DNA from 3 places in the Ensifer sp. SSB1 genome. Region 3 is predicted to be linked to each of the others. Evidence: predicted binding sites of a transcription regulator. Region 3 holds the regulator's gene; each other region holds the start of a gene.

Region 1 (5,345 bases), on a different contig from region 3:
ACCTGTGCGTCATGAGCCTGGATCGCCGCGATCTTCAACCAGCGTACACCCGGGCGCGGCGAGTAGTGGGCTTCGAGGTGGTCGGTGTGCAGTTCGATGAGGCCAGGGATCAGATAGTCGCCTTCGAAGTCCTCACCGCTGGCAACCGTGCCCTCGGAAATGTCGGCAATCTTGCCGTCGCGGATCAGCACCGAACCGTCGAGGACACTATCCTCGAGGACGATGCGGGCGTTGGTCAAAACCTGTTCTTTGCTCATCTCATGCGATCTTTAGTTGGGTGTCGCTGCCGAGCGGCAGCAGGGAGCGGACAGTAAAGGGTGCGCCGCGCTCCGGTTCGACGAAGAGTGCGACTGACGTAACGTGAAGCGGCTTTCCGGTGTGTTCGGCAAAGGTCGTTTCGAGTGCCCGGCGCATGAAATCGCTGTTCTCGGCGGGCACTGGACCGGTCAAGGTCAGATGAAACTGAAATTCTTCGAAAACATAGGGATAGCCCCATTCCCGCAGGTAGCGCCGCTGGCGCTCAGGCAGACTTTCCGGCTTGCGGCGGACGAAATCGGCATCCGACAGCGGCGCGCGGAAGGGATCAAAGCGATGAACAGCGTCCTCGGCGAGGCCCTGCAGTTCTGTGGAAGGAGCCGAAGGAACGAGGGCAAAGAACGGACCGAGTTGATGGAGAACGATCTGCGGGATCTCGAAGGGATCGAGGTCGGCGGCGAAGCATTCGAAGATGCTCAGCAGTTCGTCCTCGTCCCGGCCTTCTGCAAGCTCGAAGGGGGCTTTCAGCGTGCCGTGAAAGCCGTAGCGCCGTGGATCGCTCGTCAGTGCGCGCTGCACCTCTTGGTCGAGGCCGGCAATCGCCGGGGCATCGAGATCCTCGCCGGTAAAGGCGTCACGGCCAAGCCAACGGGACGCGGTCTGCGACAGCCGGTCGTCCGCCGGCGGCGCGAAATAGATTGCATAGCGCACGGTCTTCACTTTCTTGTAGCGACCGGCCCGCCTGGGCGGCGGGTCGATTGTTTGCGGGATGCGATGCGCAGCTAGCCGATTTCCATGACAACATCATGATGGCGGACGCGCAAATGCCTGGCAGTCGTCAATGTGCCTTGCTGCCCATCAGGCGCGAACGGCACGCGTTCGAGATGCTGTCGAAAATAAAGACAACCAGCAAGATCAGAAGCACCATGTAGGCGACATTTTCCCAATCGGAATTGGTGCGCATTGCTTCCCAGAGTTTGAGGCCGATGCCGCCTGCACCGACAGCGCCAATGATCGTCGCCGAGCGGGTGTTTGATTCCCAGAAATAGAGGGCCTGGCTGGCAAAAACCGGCAACACTTGCGGCAGCACGCCGAAGCGCTGCACGGCCAGAGGCGCAGCACCCACCGACTTCACGCCCTCGCGCTGTTTGTCGTCGATGTTCTCCAGCGCCTCCGAATAAAGCTTTCCAAGCGTTCCCGTGTCGGTGAAGAAGATCGCCGAGATACCCGCCAGCGGTCCCGGGCCGAAGGCGCGGGTGAAGAACAGCGCCCAGATGAACATGTCCACCGATCGCAGGAAGTCGAAGAAGCGCTTGACCAACTGATTGGTCATAAAGCTCGGTGTGATGTTGCGGGCGGCAAGGAAGCAGAGCGGGAAGGCGATCAGCGACGCAAAGAGCGTGCCGACGAAGGCCATGACGACGGTCTGCAGGAGCTTCGTCCAGACATCCAGATGCTGCCACTCGGCATTGTAGAGGATGTTGTTCCAGGCGAGTGAAAGATTGGAACGCGCCGGATCGATCCGCTCGCCGGACATGATGAGCGAAGTGACTTCGCCGTAGCTCTTGCCGAAGAAGGGCGAGTTGGTATCGAAGAGGAAATTCGCCCAGCCGAAGAAGCGGTTGCGGATGGAAACCTCGTCACCTTCGACTTCCGCCCAGCCGGTGGCGCCAAAAGCAAGCACGATCTTCTCGCCGGGGCGCTTCTGCGTTGCCCAGGTGGGCAGCGTTCCCTGCGGTGTCACTCTGTCGGCGCCGTCTACGGCCATCACCAAGGTCTCGCCGCCATGGGTTGCCTTGACCAGGCTGTCGGCGATCTCGATCCTGGTCGAGCGGTCATAGGTAACAACGACGCGCGTCAGCACCTCTTCCGTTCGGGTTTCGACCCGGTTCGGAGCTTCGGCGGTGGTCGCGCCCCCCAGTGCAGAGCCTGGCGTCATGAAGCTGAAGGAAGAGCTTGCCTTCGGCTTTGCCGCCTGTGTTGCCGAAGCCGGAATTTCAACGCGGCGCGTTACCGTTTCCTTGTCGAGTTCGACCCAGTCCGGACTGGGGTTCGGTCCGAGCGGCGAATTTCGTTGATAATTGAGGCTCATCGTCCGGTCAGGGGCGATGTGGATTTCCGGGCGTACCTCGTAGGAAACCCAATCGGCGAGGTAGGTGCCGGCGATGCCCCAGTTGGCATTGCCCAGCACCTGTCCGATCGAGAAGAACCACCAGCTGAAGATGAGATATACGATGATACCGCCGGTAACCGCTGCCGTGCGTACGCGCTTGGAGGTAGAGGATTTCAGGAGTTCTGGATGGCGGTTCGCGATCGCATCCATTTCCATCGGGTTCAATCGTGTGGTCGTGGTCATGCGTGCACCTACTGGGCCAGCTGGAAGGACTGTTCGCCAACAAGGCGACGGCGGAGCCAGGCGGAAAACTGGTCGACAGCGAAAATGGTCGCGAAAAGCAGAATGACGATCGCAAGCGTTTTCGCCTGGTGGCCCTGGCCGATCGAGAGGCGCAGCAACTCGCCGATGCCACCGCCGCCGACGGCGCCGATGATGGTCGAGGCGCGCACATTAATCTCGAGGCGCAGGAGGAAATAGCTGGTGAAGTTCGGCAGTACCTGCGGCACCATGCCGAACCAGACGCGCTCGATCCAGTTGCCGCCGGCGGCGCGCAGGCCTTCGTCGGGTTTCATGTCGGCGTTTTCGACCACTTCGTAGAAGAGCTTGCCGAGCGCACCGATCGTATGGATCGAGACCGCAGCGATCGCGGGAATGGGCCCGAGCGAAAGGATCGCGAGGAAGAAGCCGGCAATTACGACTTCCGGAAAGGCGCGCAGGATCTCCATGATGCGGCGAACAAAGCCACGGATCCAGGGGTTGGGCATCAGGTTGCGCGCGGCGAGGAAGCAAAGCACGAAGCCGAGTGCGGTGCCGATGACAGTGGAGAAGATCGCGATGTTCACGGTCTCCAGCATCTTGTGCACATATTCGGGAATGTAGAAGCTCTCGGTCAGGTAGAGCCGGCCTTCGGGATAGTTGTACTTGAAGCTGCCGTCGTCATAGGGCGAGGGCAGGTCGAACATGGCGCGGAAGATTTCCAGCCCGTCACGCGGCGCGAGGTCTCCGACGAAGTCGAAGAAATGCGGCAGGCGATCGAAGAACTTGCCGGCGTTGGAATCGTTGGCGAACCAAAGCGAGCCCGAAAGAGCCAGGAAGAGAACGCCGAAGCCGAGCCAGGAATAGAGCCTACGGCGGGAACTGAGTTCCTGCCAGTGGCGCTCAATGACGGCGCCGTTGTCGCTCAGATGCCGCGGGAGCAGGGAAGTTGCCATGATCGTTCCGGCTCGCGCCGGCCTCTATGGCATTTCCAGGAAAGCGCCATGCGGCCTTCCATCAGGAAATGCGTGAAAACTAAGCGATAGACATCCGCTGAGGATGGGCGCGGAGCACCCCTTCAAACAAGGAAACGCTGGCCGTTTGGGCGGCCAGCGTTCCCAAGGTATGCGGTCTATCAGCCGCCGATCGTTGCCTTGCGGGCGTCGATGATCGGCTTGTAGAAGTCGACGTTGACTTCGGTGAAGCCGGTGAAATCGCCACCCTGGATGGCCGAGAAGCACGCGGCGTCGGTCTTCGGCAGGTCGAGCATGAACTGCTTGAACTTCGCCTTCATGTCGTCGTTCATCGAGGTGCGCACGACGACCGGGCCATTCGGGATCAGCGGCGACTTCCAGAGTTCGACCAGGTCGTTCATGTCGAGGATGCCCTTGTCGACCATCTTCTTCAGGTTGCCCGAGGTGTAGCCGTCCTTGAATTCGCCGACGCCCGAGCCGAAGGTCGTGCCGGCATCGAAGGTGCCCTTGACGACTTCGAGAACCAGGTTTTCGTGACCGCCGCCGAAGCCGGTCTCACCGAAGAATTCCTTGACCGGCGCGCCGATTGCTTCCGGCAGGGTAACGAGCGGGACGAGGTAGCCAGAGGTCGAGTCCGGATCGGCGAAGCCGAGCTTCTTGCCCTTCAGGTCTTCGAGCTTGGTGATGCCGGAATCCTTGCGGGCAACCATGATCGAGTGGTAGCCGGTCGAGCCGTCGGTCTGAACGGTCGTCAGGATCGGCTCGACGGCGTCAGCCTTGGCCAGATAGATCTTGGCGTAGCCGGAAGCGCCGAGTTCGGCGTAGTCGAGCGTGCCGCCGAGCAGGCCCTGGATAACGCCGTCATAGTCGGCAGCCGGGAACAGCGAGACCTTCTCGACGCCGATCGCAGCCGGCAGCTTGTCGACGAGGCACTGGAAGTTGCGCAGGCGGTCGGCTTCGTTTTCGCCGCCGAGGATGCCGATGCGGAAATCCTTGAGGTCTTCAGCCTGTGCGTGGCCGACGAGGGCGAGGAGAGCGACGGCGCTCAGAAGAGCTTTTTTCAGCATAAGGTTCTCCCGTGTGTCCGGCTCGGCCGGATCTATTGGGTTTCAAAGAGGTGCCCTTGACGCGGGCTTTCGATCCTGGCGGGCGTCAGATGCCGGCCAGTGCCAGCGGCTTGAGGCCGGCCGATGCCGTTTCTTCCTGCGGCTCAGCCGCCGGAATGTTGATGCTGGTGGAGGTCATCGATTCCTCGATGCCCGTATCGGCGCCGTAGATCTCAGCAACGGCTGCCGCCGTCAGATCCTTGGGCTGACCGTCGAAGACGACGCGGCCGTGCGCCATGCCGATGATGCGTTCGCAATAATTGCGCGCGGTATCGAGCGTATGAAGGTTGGTGATGACTGTGATGCCGTCGCGCTCGTTGATGTCACGCAGCGCATCCATGACGATCTTGGCGTTCAGCGGGTCAAGCGAGGCGATCGGCTCGTCGGCGAGCAGAACCTTCGGCTGCTGCATCAGGGCGCGGGCGATCGCGACGCGCTGTTGCTGGCCGCCGGAAAGCGTGCCGGCCGGCTGCAGGGCCGTCTGCTCGATCCCGAGGCGTTCCAGCGCGCCGATCGCCATGATGCGTTCTTCGCGGGTGAACATGTTGAGGATGCTTAAGACCGTCGAACGGTGGTTGAGGCGGCCGAGCAGCACATTGGTGAGCACGTCGAGGCGCGGCACCAGGTTGAACTGCTGGA
Region 2 (5,345 bases), on a different contig from region 3:
CGGGACGCCACCTTCCTCTTTGCGTCTGGCCACAAAGGCATCTAGCTCTTCTTCGATTGCGGGATCGAGGTGGGGACGCTCGTATTCGTTCAGCTTCTGCTTGAAGACCCGGTTGGCGTGGTCGTAGGTCGTCGGCCGTCCGGCTTCGGTCCAGGTCTCGAAGTTGCGCCAGTCGGAAAGGATCGGCGAATAGAACGCGGTCTCGTAGCGCTGCAGCGTGTGCAACGTGCCAAAATAGTGGCCGCCGGGGCCGACGTCGCGCACCGCATCGAGACCCAGTGCGTCCTCGCTGACATCGAGCGGTGTCAGATATTCCGCCACCATCTGCAGCATGTCGACGTCGAGGATGAACTTCTCGAACGAAGCCGTCAGTCCACCCTCGGTCCATCCGGCTGCATGCATGACGAAGTTGCCGCCACCCTGGGTTAGCGCCCAGAGCGACATGGCCGACTCGTAGGCGGCCTGGGCGTCGAGCGTGTTGGCGGCATTGGTATTCGAAGTCCGATAGGGGATGCCATATTTGCGGGCGAGCTGGCCGCCGGCAACCACCGCCTTCATGTATTCCGGCGTACCGAAGGCGGGGGCACCGGTCTTCATGTCGACGTTGGAGGTGAAGCCGCCATACATCACAGGCGCGCCGCGCCTGATCATCTGGGTGAAGGCGATGCCGCAGAGCGCTTCGGCATTCTGCTGGACAAGGGCGCCGGCAATCGTCACCGGGGCCATGGCGCCGGCCAATGTGAAGGGCGTGACCACCACGACCTGGTTGCGCGAGGACATCTCGATGATGCCCTGGAGCATCGGCCCGTCGAGGCGGAGCGGTGAGGAGGTGTTGATGATGGTGAAGAGCGAAGGCTCGCGCTCCATCTGTTCCATCGTAATGCCGCGGCCGATCCGGGCGATCTCGATGCCATCGGTGTTGCGCTGTTTCCCAAGAGAATAGGCGTGGAAGACCTTGTCGGTGAGCTTCACCATGTCCGAGAGGCAATCGAGGTGGCGCACCGAGGCATGCAGGTCGACCGGCTCGACCGGATAGCCTCCGGTCGTGTGGACGATGTCGTAGGATTGGGCGAGCTTCACCAGCTTGCGGAAGTCTTCGTGGTTGCCCGTGCGGCGACCGCCGTCCCGATCGGCGACGAAGGGGGCGCTGGCGATCTGGGCAAAGACGAGATTGTTGCCGCCGATCGCAACGTTGCGCGCCGGGTTGCGGGCATGCATGGTGAAGGAGGAGGGGGCGGAGGCGATCATCTCCATGATCAGCCCGCGGTCGAAGCGCACGCGGTCGGTACCGGCCAGTACGTCGGCGCCGGCGGCCTTCATCCGGTCGCGAGCCTCCGGCAGGATGATGTCCATGCCGATCTCTTCGAGGATCGTCAATGATGCGTCGTGGATCGCTTCGAGCGCATCCTCGGACAGCACGGTGGACTTTGTCAGCGTATTGACAAGATTGAGGTATTTTACGCCGGGGGATTTGCGCGCCCGTTCGGCGCCGCGGCCGCTTGGCCTGCGCCGCCGCTCCAGCGGCGACGAAGCTGCATCGCCGGTTGCTGCATCGGGAAACTGATCGTCGTTCATGAAGGACCCACCGCGTTGCCGATGGCTGTGTGTCGCAGATTCCCGGTTGCTATGGCCCGCCATTTGCGACAGTTCAGTTCTCTGGTGGAGTAAATCGCTTCCGCTGACGCAATTTTGCGGACCGATGGCGCAACCGTTCAAGACATGCCGCCATCGGGGAGGCGTCGCTAGGAGCGCTCACCCCGCAGCATCTCGCGCTTGCCGGCAAAACCCTTGCGTTTCTCGACGACGAAGCCGGCCGCCTGGAGATTGCGCCGGACGAAACCGGCGGCGGCGTAGGTCGCAAAGCCTCCGCCGGGGAGGGTCTTTTCGAACACGAGCCGCATCAGTTCTTCCGACCACATGTCGGGATTGCGCGAGGGCGCGAAGCCGTCGAGATACCAGGCATCGAACGACTGAGCGCGGACAACCCCATCCAGGGCGGTGCTGCAGACGACCGTGAGGCTGACGCCGTCGCCGAAATCGATATGGACGTCACCGTCGGGGTCTGCCGGCCAGCGCGAGACCAGAGCCCGGCGTTCCGTGTCGATCTCCGGCCAGTGGCTGAGCGCGCGCGAAATTTCGTCAGCGGCCATCGGGAAGCGCTCGAACGAGACGAAGTGCAGACGGTCGCCTGCCCCTGCGGTGATTTTCCATTGGCGCCAGGTTTCGCAGAAATTAAGGCCGGTGCCGAAGCCCAGTTCGCCGATGCGGAAGGTGCCTGCGCCGACCCAGCGTTCCGGCAGGCCATTGCCTGAAAGGAACACGTGGCCGCATTCCAGCCGCCCGTCGGTGCGGCAATAAAAGTGATCGCCAAACTCCCGGGAATAGGGCATATCGCCCTCGTGCCAATCAAGGTTTTGGTGCGCTGGCGGGTCGATCGGGTCTGCTGGTCCTGTCATGGCAAAGGCGATAGTCCGCCGGCCGGAGAAGGTCAATCGATGAGCGAACTTTTGGTCATCGGCGGCGGCGTCATGGGGCTGTGGGCCGCCCTTTGCGCCGCGCGCAAGGGCATGAAGGTGCGGCTCGTCGAGCAGCGGTCAATCGGCGCCGGCGCCAGCGGCGGCCTGCTGGGCGCGCTCATGCCGCATATGCCCGATCGCTGGAATGAAAAGAAACAGTTCCAGTTCGATGCACTGGTGTCGCTCGAAGAAGAGGTTGCACAGCTCGAAGCCCAGACGGGATTGTCGACCGGTTATCGGCGCACCGGGCGACTGATGCCGCTTGCCAAGCCACATCTGCGTGACATTGCTCTACGGCACGAGCAGGATGCGCAACAGCAATGGCGCGCCGGCGAGCGGCAATTCTTCTGGCATGTCCAGGAAAACGGACCGGAGGGCTGGCCCGCCGAAGAGGCAACGGCGCATGGCGTCGTTTTCGATACGCTCGCCGCGCGAGTGTCGCCGCGCCGCACTTTGACGGCCCTGCGCGCCGCGCTGTCGCAGTTGAAGAGCGTTCAGATCGACGAAAGTGCAGGCGTTCGCAGCATCCTGCCTGCGCATGGCCAGGTCGAGCGCGACGATGGCAGCCGGCTCAGCTTCGACCATTGCATCATCGCTGCCGGCATCGGCAGCTTCCCGCTGATTGATGCCGTGTCGGGTCCGCTGAAAGCGACGAGCGGCACGGCGGTCAAGGGCCAGGCAGCGCTCCTGAAGGCGGCCGTTGATCCGGACCTGCCGGTTATCTTCACCGATGGCGTCTATGTCATCGCCCATGACGACGGCCATGTGGCGATCGGCAGCACCAGTGAGAACAGCTTTGCCGATCCGCTATCCACGGACGAACAGCTCGACGATCTGCTGCGGCGCGCAACCCTATTGGCGCCGCGTCTGGCAGACGCCCAGGTGGTGGAGCGTTGGGCCGGGCTCAGGCCGAAATCGGCCGGGCGTGAGCCCACGGTCGGGCGGCATCCTGATCATCCGAACATCTCCGTGCTGACCGGCGGCTTCAAGGTGAGCTTCGGCATCGCGCATCGTTTGGCGCGTTTCGTCATCGACGAGATCACCGGCGTTCCGACGATCGATATCCCCGATTCTTTCCTTTGCCGGAATCACATCGCGGCGCTTCGAGAGAAACACCTCTAGGACTGGACACAGGAAAGGCCCCGCCGCTGGCGGAGCCTTGAATGCTCGGACTATCGCAAGTCCGACCTTACATCCAGTAGGGCGGCACGCCATAATAGTCGTAGACGCGGCGGCCGTTTTCTTCGTTCCAATCGTACTCCTCGTTGCCGCGATATTTCGGTGCACGATCGACCTGATCGCGCGTCACGTCGGTGCGGTAGCCGCCAAGGTTCTCGTCATAGGTCAGCTTTGCCCAGGGCAGCGGATAGTGGTCTTCGCCAAGGCCGAGAAAGCCGCCGAAACCGAGCACGGCATAGGCCACCCGACCGCTGCGCTTTTCGATGATCACGCGTTCGATCGAGCCGATGTGCTTTTTGTCGGAGCCATAAACCTTCGTGCCTTCAACCTTGTCGCTCGCAATCAGGTCATGGGTTTCCTTGATACGGGCGTCCTGCAGGTTTGCGTTGTGATAGCTCACGCTTCTTCTCCATCCTTGATTGTTACCAAGAGGGAACGGCTGGTTGGCTGGATGGTTCCGAAAATCTGGCGCAAACCGGCGCACTCGCGCGGTTTTGCCCCGTCCACTTCGTCAATCTGTCACGCAAATCACCTAAGACGCGGCCAACAGATCACGATGATCGCGCGTCGGGGCATCGAAGATCATGAGGGTGATCGAACTCATTGGGCGGGATGAGGAATCCGCAGATACTTTCCTCATGCCGTAAGGGATAGCTGGAGCCAGCCATGCGCTACGCCATTTGTTTTACGCCGCCGATGGCCGACCCGCTTTCCGTGGTCGCCGCAAGCTGGCTTGGGCGCAACGTCTATTCCGGCGAGCCGACGGAATTGCCCTCGGTCACAGGCCTGAGCTCCGCCGACATCGCCTACCACACGGCGGTGCCGCGCCGCTTCGGTTTCCACGCGGTGATGATGTCGCCGTTTCGTCTGCACCCGGAGATGACGGAATCACAGCTGCTGAAGGCGCTGATGCATTTTGCCGGCGCGCAGACGCCGTTTGAAATCGATCGCCTGGAGGTCGCGCGCATCGGCCGGTGCTTCGGCCTGATGCCGCAGGTGCCGAGCACCGCGATGCATCTGTTGGCGGCCAACGTCGTCCAGGAATTCGATGCCTTTCGCGCGCCGCTCAGCGAGGACGAGATCGAGCGTTCCGACCCGGATCGGCTGACCGCACCGCAGTTTTCCAATCTCCATCGCTGGGGCGATCCTCATGTGATGGACGAATATCGCTTCCACATGATGCTGACCGGCCCGTTGGCGTCCGACGCGATGCGCCAGGTCGAGCCACCCCTGCGCGAGCTGTTGGAGCCGTGCCTCGCGACGCCGCTTTCCGTCGGCAGCCTTGCCCTCTTCGTCGAGCAGGAGACCGGCGCGCCCTTGCGTGTGCACTCGCAGCATCCGCTCGGCAAGATCTCCACGAACGCCCGCGCCGAGCGCGCCAAACGCATGGTCGCCGATCCCTCGCTCGGTTCGGGATCGATGCGACCCTTACCGCTCATTGTCGCGGCATTGATGGCGCAGCGTTAGCAACAGCACAGAATTCAGCCTTCGTCTCCCTCCGAGATCACCGTTCAGCGACCCTCCGCTGGCAGATTTCGGTATCGACAATCCGGTCGGCGGTGATACCGTTCGGGAAAAATCGAAGGGTGATTTGATGTCTGAGACTAAGTATCCGCGCGATCTCGTTGGCTATGGCCGCAATCCGCCGAA
Region 3 (5,345 bases):
GCACATCGAGGCCTTCCACCTGGAAAGGCACGACGTGATCGTCACCGGCGAAGTCGAACTCACCAAGCCCTGGCGTCATGTCAGTCATGTCTTGCTCCTTGCATCAGCCAACTGCGTTGCGCCAGGGACATTCCTATCCCTCGGCGCAACGTGCCCGCTGTCTCAATTGATCCCGCGATGAACGGATTGTCCACCGGGCATGTGCCGTTCGCCATTGCGCCGCACACCACCCATGGCAGTCAGCGCTTCACTGTTGCCAGGAGCGCCCCGCTTGCCGCCTAGATCGTGTCGAGCAGCCGCAATGTCAATAGCCGCCCACGCGCCTAGCAAAGCGCTGCCCCATCGGCCGGCCGCGCAGCGCTCATCCCTGCGAGCCGCTTAGACGAGGCCCATGCACCAGGCGATGATCGACTTCTGCGCATGCAGACGGTTTTCGGCCTCATCGAAGACCACAGACTGCGGGCCATCGATCACCTCGTCGGTTACCTCTTCGCCGCGGTGCGCCGGAAGGCAGTGCATGAACAGCGCATCGGAGGCCGCACGCTTCATCAGCTCCTCGTTGACCTGATAGGGCTGGAAGACGTTGTGACCGCGGGCGCGGTGTTCCTGGTTCATCGACACCCAGGTGTCGGTAACGACGCAGTTGGCATTGGCGACAGCCTGCTCGGCATCATGACACAGCAGGATCTCGCCGCCGTTGTTACGAGCCCAGTTCAGGATCTTGTCCTGCGGCTCGGAACCGAGCGGCACAGCCATGTTCATGCGATAGCCGAAACGGGCGGAGCCTTCGATCAGCGAGTGCAGCACATTGTTGCCGTCACCGGTCCAGGCGATCGTCTTGCCCTTCACCGATCCGCGATGCTCTTCGAAGGTCATGATATCGGCCATGATCTGGCAAGGATGCGTATCGTCGGTCAGGCCGTTGATAACAGGCACTGTCGCATGCTCGGCGAGCTCCAGAAGACGACGATGGTCGGTGGTGCGGATCATGATCGCGTCGACATAGCGCGACAGGACCTTGGCGGTGTCGCCGATCGTCTCGGCGCGGCCGAGCTGCATTTCGGTGCCCGAAAGAAACAGGGTCTCGCCGCCCAGCTGGCGCATGCCAACGTCAAAGGAGACGCGTGTACGGGTCGACGGCTTTTCGAAGATCATCGCCAGCATCTTGCCGGCGAGCGGCTTCTCGGCGGTTCCTGCCTTGGTCGCCGCCTTTCGGACGCGGGCATCGTCAATGATCGTCCGGAGATCGGCGGCCGTCATGGCCGAAAGATCGAGAAAATGTCTGGTGCCTGCCATCGTACTCGGTTCCTGTCTGAAAAATCGATCCCTGGTGCGCCACGCATTCCGCGTGAACGCACGAAGATCATTCTAACACCCTGTGTCGGCGTCGGTCCTATCCGTTAAGCGGCAGCGTTGCCGCCGGCCTTGCGCACTGCCTCGGCAGCGCGCTCGATGCGTGCGAGACCCTCGCGCGCTTCCTCCGCCGTCACCGTCAGCGGCGGCAGCAGGCGCAATACGTTGTCGCCGGCCGGTACGGCCAGGAGCTTCTCGGCGCGGATTTCCTTCAGGAGATCGGCCGAGGGACCCTTCACCTTGATGCCCAGCATCAGGCCATCGCCGCGGATGTCCTCAATGACATCCGGGAAGCGGTCCTTCAGCGAGGCAAGGCCCTGGCGGAACACGAGCGCGACATCCCGCACATGGCCGAGGAAACCGTCCGCGAGGATGACGTCGAGCACGGCGTTGCCGACGGCCATGGCCAACGGGTTGCCGCCATAGGTGGAGCCATGCGTGCCAGCCACCATGCCGGCAGCCGCTTCTTCCGTCGCAAGGCAAGCGCCGAGCGGGAAACCGCCGCCGATGCCCTTGGCCACGGCCATGATATCCGGGCGGATACCCGACCATTCATGGGCGAACAGCTTGCCGGTACGGCCGACGCCGGTCTGAACCTCGTCAAGGATCAGGAGCAGGCCGAACTCGTCGCAGAGCGCGCGCAATTCCTGCATGAACTCCTTGGTCGCCGGACGGATGCCGCCCTCGCCCTGGATCGGTTCGATCAGGATCGCAGCGGTCTCCTCGGTGATCGCATTCTTGACGGCTGCGATGTCACCAAACGGAACCTGGTAGAACCCCGGCGCCTTCGGCCCGAAACCTTCGATGTATTTCTGTTGGCCGCCGGCGGCGATCGTCGCGATCGTGCGGCCGTGGAAGGCACCCTCGAAGGTGATGACGTGAAACTTCTCGGGCTGCCCCTTGGCGAAGTGATAGCGCCGCGCCGTCTTGATCGCGCATTCCAGCGCTTCCGCACCGGAATTGGTGAAGAAGACCCGATCGGCAAAGGTGACGGCCGCCAGGCGACGCCCAAGGCTTTCCTGGCCAGGAACCTCGTACAGGTTGGAAAGGTGCCAGACCTTCTCGGCCTGCGCCTTCAGTGCCTCGACGAGGTGCGGATGCGCATGACCAAGCGAGTTCACGGCAACGCCGGCAGCGAAGTCGAGGTAGCGCGAGCCATCTTCGGCAATCAGCCAGACGCCCTCTCCTCGCTCGAAACGCAACGGCGCGCGCATGTAGGTGTCATAAAGCGGCGTGGTTGCAGTCATGCGAGGCTCTCCTTACTCCAGTCGACATCGATCCCGCGGCTTCGTGCGGCCCGATAAAAACCAAAAATGCCGCCTTGCGGCGGCGCAGGCACTATTCCCATTTCGCACTGCAATGTCAACAAAACCAAGCCTTGCAGCGCGATGACAAGGCCCGTTTCCCTGCGGCGAAAAAATCAGTCGGAAGGGCTTGCAAAAATGCAACGCTGATCGAGCAAGTTGGGGAAAACTACGAATTCGATTCGGCTCGATTCCCCGGACTCTTGCCACGGAGTCCGACGGTCAGTACGTTAACATTCAATTACTAGACGCATGCGGCGGACCTAGTCACCAAAAGAGTTATCGCGTTTGCAACCTCGGGGTTCAGCCGGGGTGCGGTGAGGGATTCTGCCATCCCCAACGCTGAGAACGGAGAGTGCAGAGATGAACTGGACTGACGAGCGGGTGGAGAAACTGAAGAAGCTTTGGTCCGAGGGCCTGAGCGCTAGCCAGATCGCGGCACAGCTCGGCGGTGTCAGCCGTAACGCTGTCATCGGCAAGGTTCATCGCCTGAGCCTCCCGGGACGCGCCAAGGCTGGCGGCAGCACCACCGCTGCGGCCCGTCCGAAGCGGCCGACCTCGGCCCCGCGCGCACCGAACTACGCCGCGCGCGTTGCGACCCGCACCGTTGCCCGTCCGTCCGGCGCCACGGTTCTCAAGGAAGAGATCGAAGTCGATCTCGTGGCCGAGCAGGATTTCAGCATCAGCACCGACGTGGTCGTGCCGATGTCGCGCCGCCTCGAGCTGACCCAGCTCACCGAGCGCACCTGCAAGTGGCCGATCGGCGACCCGCTGAAGGAAGAGTTTCACTTCTGCGGCAATGACTCGCCGGAGTCGTCGCCCTATTGCAGCTTCCATGCACGGCTTGCTTACCAGCCCTCGGCCGAGCGTCGACGGATGCGCTAAGGCGCCGCGCGGGAACAAAAGGAAAAGGGGCCGATCGGCCCCTTTTTTATTGGCTTCAATTTGCCATTCTCAGCTTTCGAGCGAGTATCCGGCGCCGCGGACCGTGCGAATGACGTCGGGCATGGTCGAGAAGTTCAACGCCTTGCGCAGGCGGCCGACATGGACGTCGACGGTACGCTCATCGACATAGATGTCATGGCCCCAGACGCCGTCCAGGAGCTGCGAGCGCGAGAAGACGCGGCCCGGAGAGGACATCAGGAACTCCAGCAGGCGGAACTCCGTCGGCCCCAGGCGAACTTCGCGGCTACGGCGATGAACGCGATGGGTTTCCCGGTCGAGCTCGATATCGCCGCAGCGCAGCAACGTCGAGAGCACTTCAGGCTTCGCCCGGCGCAGCATCGCCTTGACGCGAGCCATCAGCTCCGGCGTCGAGAACGGCTTGACCACATAGTCGTCTGCCCCGGTCGCCAGACCACGAACGCGCTCGCTCTCTTCGCCGCGCGCCGTCAGCATGATGATCGGCAGTCGCTCCGTTTCCGGGCGTTGGCGCAGCCGACGGCACAGCTCGATGCCGGAGACGCCAGGCAGCATCCAGTCGAGGATGAGGAGATCGGGCAGACGTTCCTGAAGCCGGATCTCTGCCTCGTCACCCCTGAGGATCGTATCGACGTCGAAGCCTTCCGCTTCCAGATTGTAACGCAGCAGGACGCTCAGCGCCTCTTCGTCCTCGACCACGGCGATTTTTGGCAACATCAGGTAACCACTCCTTACCGTGAGCGCCGTGCGGGTCCAGTGGACCGACCGGCGCTCAGACACTCTAAATCTGGAGCACAACCGCCGTTTTCAAAGGCGGTGCGAAAGCCGCGTGCTTCAGATACAGGAATTCGGGGCCGCGACCGAAGCCGCGACCGGATGATATTCATGGGGCATGCATTGCGAACGCGCGTTCGGCGCTAGAAGGGATGGGGAAGTGTATATGTAACTCCCCTCGCATCCCGCTCTAACCTAGTCGTTGACCGAGCCCAACGTCGACGTGTTGTCATCCTTCGGACGCTCGCCTTCCGGCTGGGCACCCGTAGCCATGTAGTAGATCGTCTCGGCGATGTTGGTCGCGTGGTCACCGATACGCTCGATGTTCTTGGCGCAGAACAGAAGATGTGTGCAGGGCGTGATGTTGCGCGGATCTTCCATCATGTAGGTCAGCAATTCGCGGAACAGCGAGGTGTAGATCGCATCGATCTCCTCGTCGCGCTCACGGATGCTGTTGGCCTTTTCCGGCGAGCGCGAGGCATACACGTCGAGCACTTCCTTGAGCTGCACCAGCGCGAGCTCGGCGAGGTGCTCGAGACCGCGGGCGAGCTTGCGCGGGATGCCGGAACCGGCAACCGCGATCACGCGCTTGGCGGTGTTCTTGCCGAGGTCGCCGACACGCTCCAGATCGGAGGCGATGCGGATCGACCCCATGATCTCGCGAAGGTCGGCGGCGACCGGCTGGCGCTTGGCGATCGTGACGATCGCCTTCTCGCCGATCTGGCGCTCGGCATCGTCGAGGACGGTGTCGTCCGAGATCACCTTCTGCGCGAGAGCCAGGTCGGAATTGACCAGGGCGCGAACGGATTCGGCGACCATCTGCTCTGCGAGACCGCCCATCTCCGAGATGCGGCGCGTCAGGTACTTCAGTTCTTCGTCATAGGCGGACATGATATGCATGGACATGATCGTCGATCCTTACAGGCGCTTTCCAGTTACTGTTGCAGCCTTATGCGGCCTCAGCCGAAGCGGCCCATGATGTAATCCTGGGTG

Evidence for each region. Region 3 encodes PhoB, which activates phosphate uptake and scavenging genes when phosphate is short. Its sites were predicted from a motif close to TGTCATNNANCTGTCAT; they were not measured.
Region 1: I8N66_RS11175 (DUF1045 domain-containing protein) is a predicted target of PhoB. The motif match lies at 1,051-1,067, and genes of this name have one in related genera.
Region 2: I8N66_RS19930 (DUF1045 domain-containing protein) is a predicted target of PhoB. The motif match lies at 4,202-4,218, and genes of this name have one in related genera.

What each region holds. Positions count from the first base shown of each region.
Region 1 is NZ_JAEPRP010000034.1:26,299-31,643, forward strand. Features, by position in the region: gene I8N66_RS11170 (alpha-D-ribose 1-methylphosphonate 5-triphosphate diphosphatase) at 1-257, opposite strand, end outside; gene I8N66_RS11175 (DUF1045 domain-containing protein) at 259-966, opposite strand; gene phnE (phosphonate ABC transporter, permease protein PhnE) at 1,094-2,611, opposite strand; gene phnE (phosphonate ABC transporter, permease protein PhnE) at 2,620-3,582, opposite strand; gene phnD (phosphonate ABC transporter substrate-binding protein) at 3,762-4,667, opposite strand; gene phnC (phosphonate ABC transporter ATP-binding protein) at 4,753-5,345, opposite strand, start outside.
Region 2 is NZ_JAEPRP010000080.1:11,278-16,622, reverse strand. Features, by position in the region: gene I8N66_RS19950 (trimethylamine methyltransferase family protein) at 1-1,575, opposite strand, end outside; gene mnmD (tRNA (5-methylaminomethyl-2-thiouridine)(34)-methyltransferase MnmD) at 1,743-2,456, opposite strand; gene I8N66_RS19940 (FAD-binding oxidoreductase) at 2,496-3,638, shown strand; gene I8N66_RS19935 (PRC-barrel domain-containing protein) at 3,706-4,095, opposite strand; gene I8N66_RS19930 (DUF1045 domain-containing protein) at 4,362-5,162, shown strand; gene puuE (allantoinase PuuE) at 5,290-5,345, shown strand, end outside.
Region 3 is NZ_JAEPRP010000005.1:21,649-26,993, reverse strand. Features, by position in the region: gene I8N66_RS02030 (Hsp33 family molecular chaperone) at 1-88, opposite strand, end outside; gene argF (ornithine carbamoyltransferase) at 379-1,296, opposite strand; gene I8N66_RS02020 (aspartate aminotransferase family protein) at 1,401-2,600, opposite strand; gene I8N66_RS02015 (GcrA family cell cycle regulator) at 3,021-3,542, shown strand; gene phoB (phosphate regulon transcriptional regulator PhoB) at 3,612-4,295, opposite strand; gene phoU (phosphate signaling complex protein PhoU) at 4,548-5,261, opposite strand; gene pstB (phosphate ABC transporter ATP-binding protein PstB) at 5,312-5,345, opposite strand, start outside.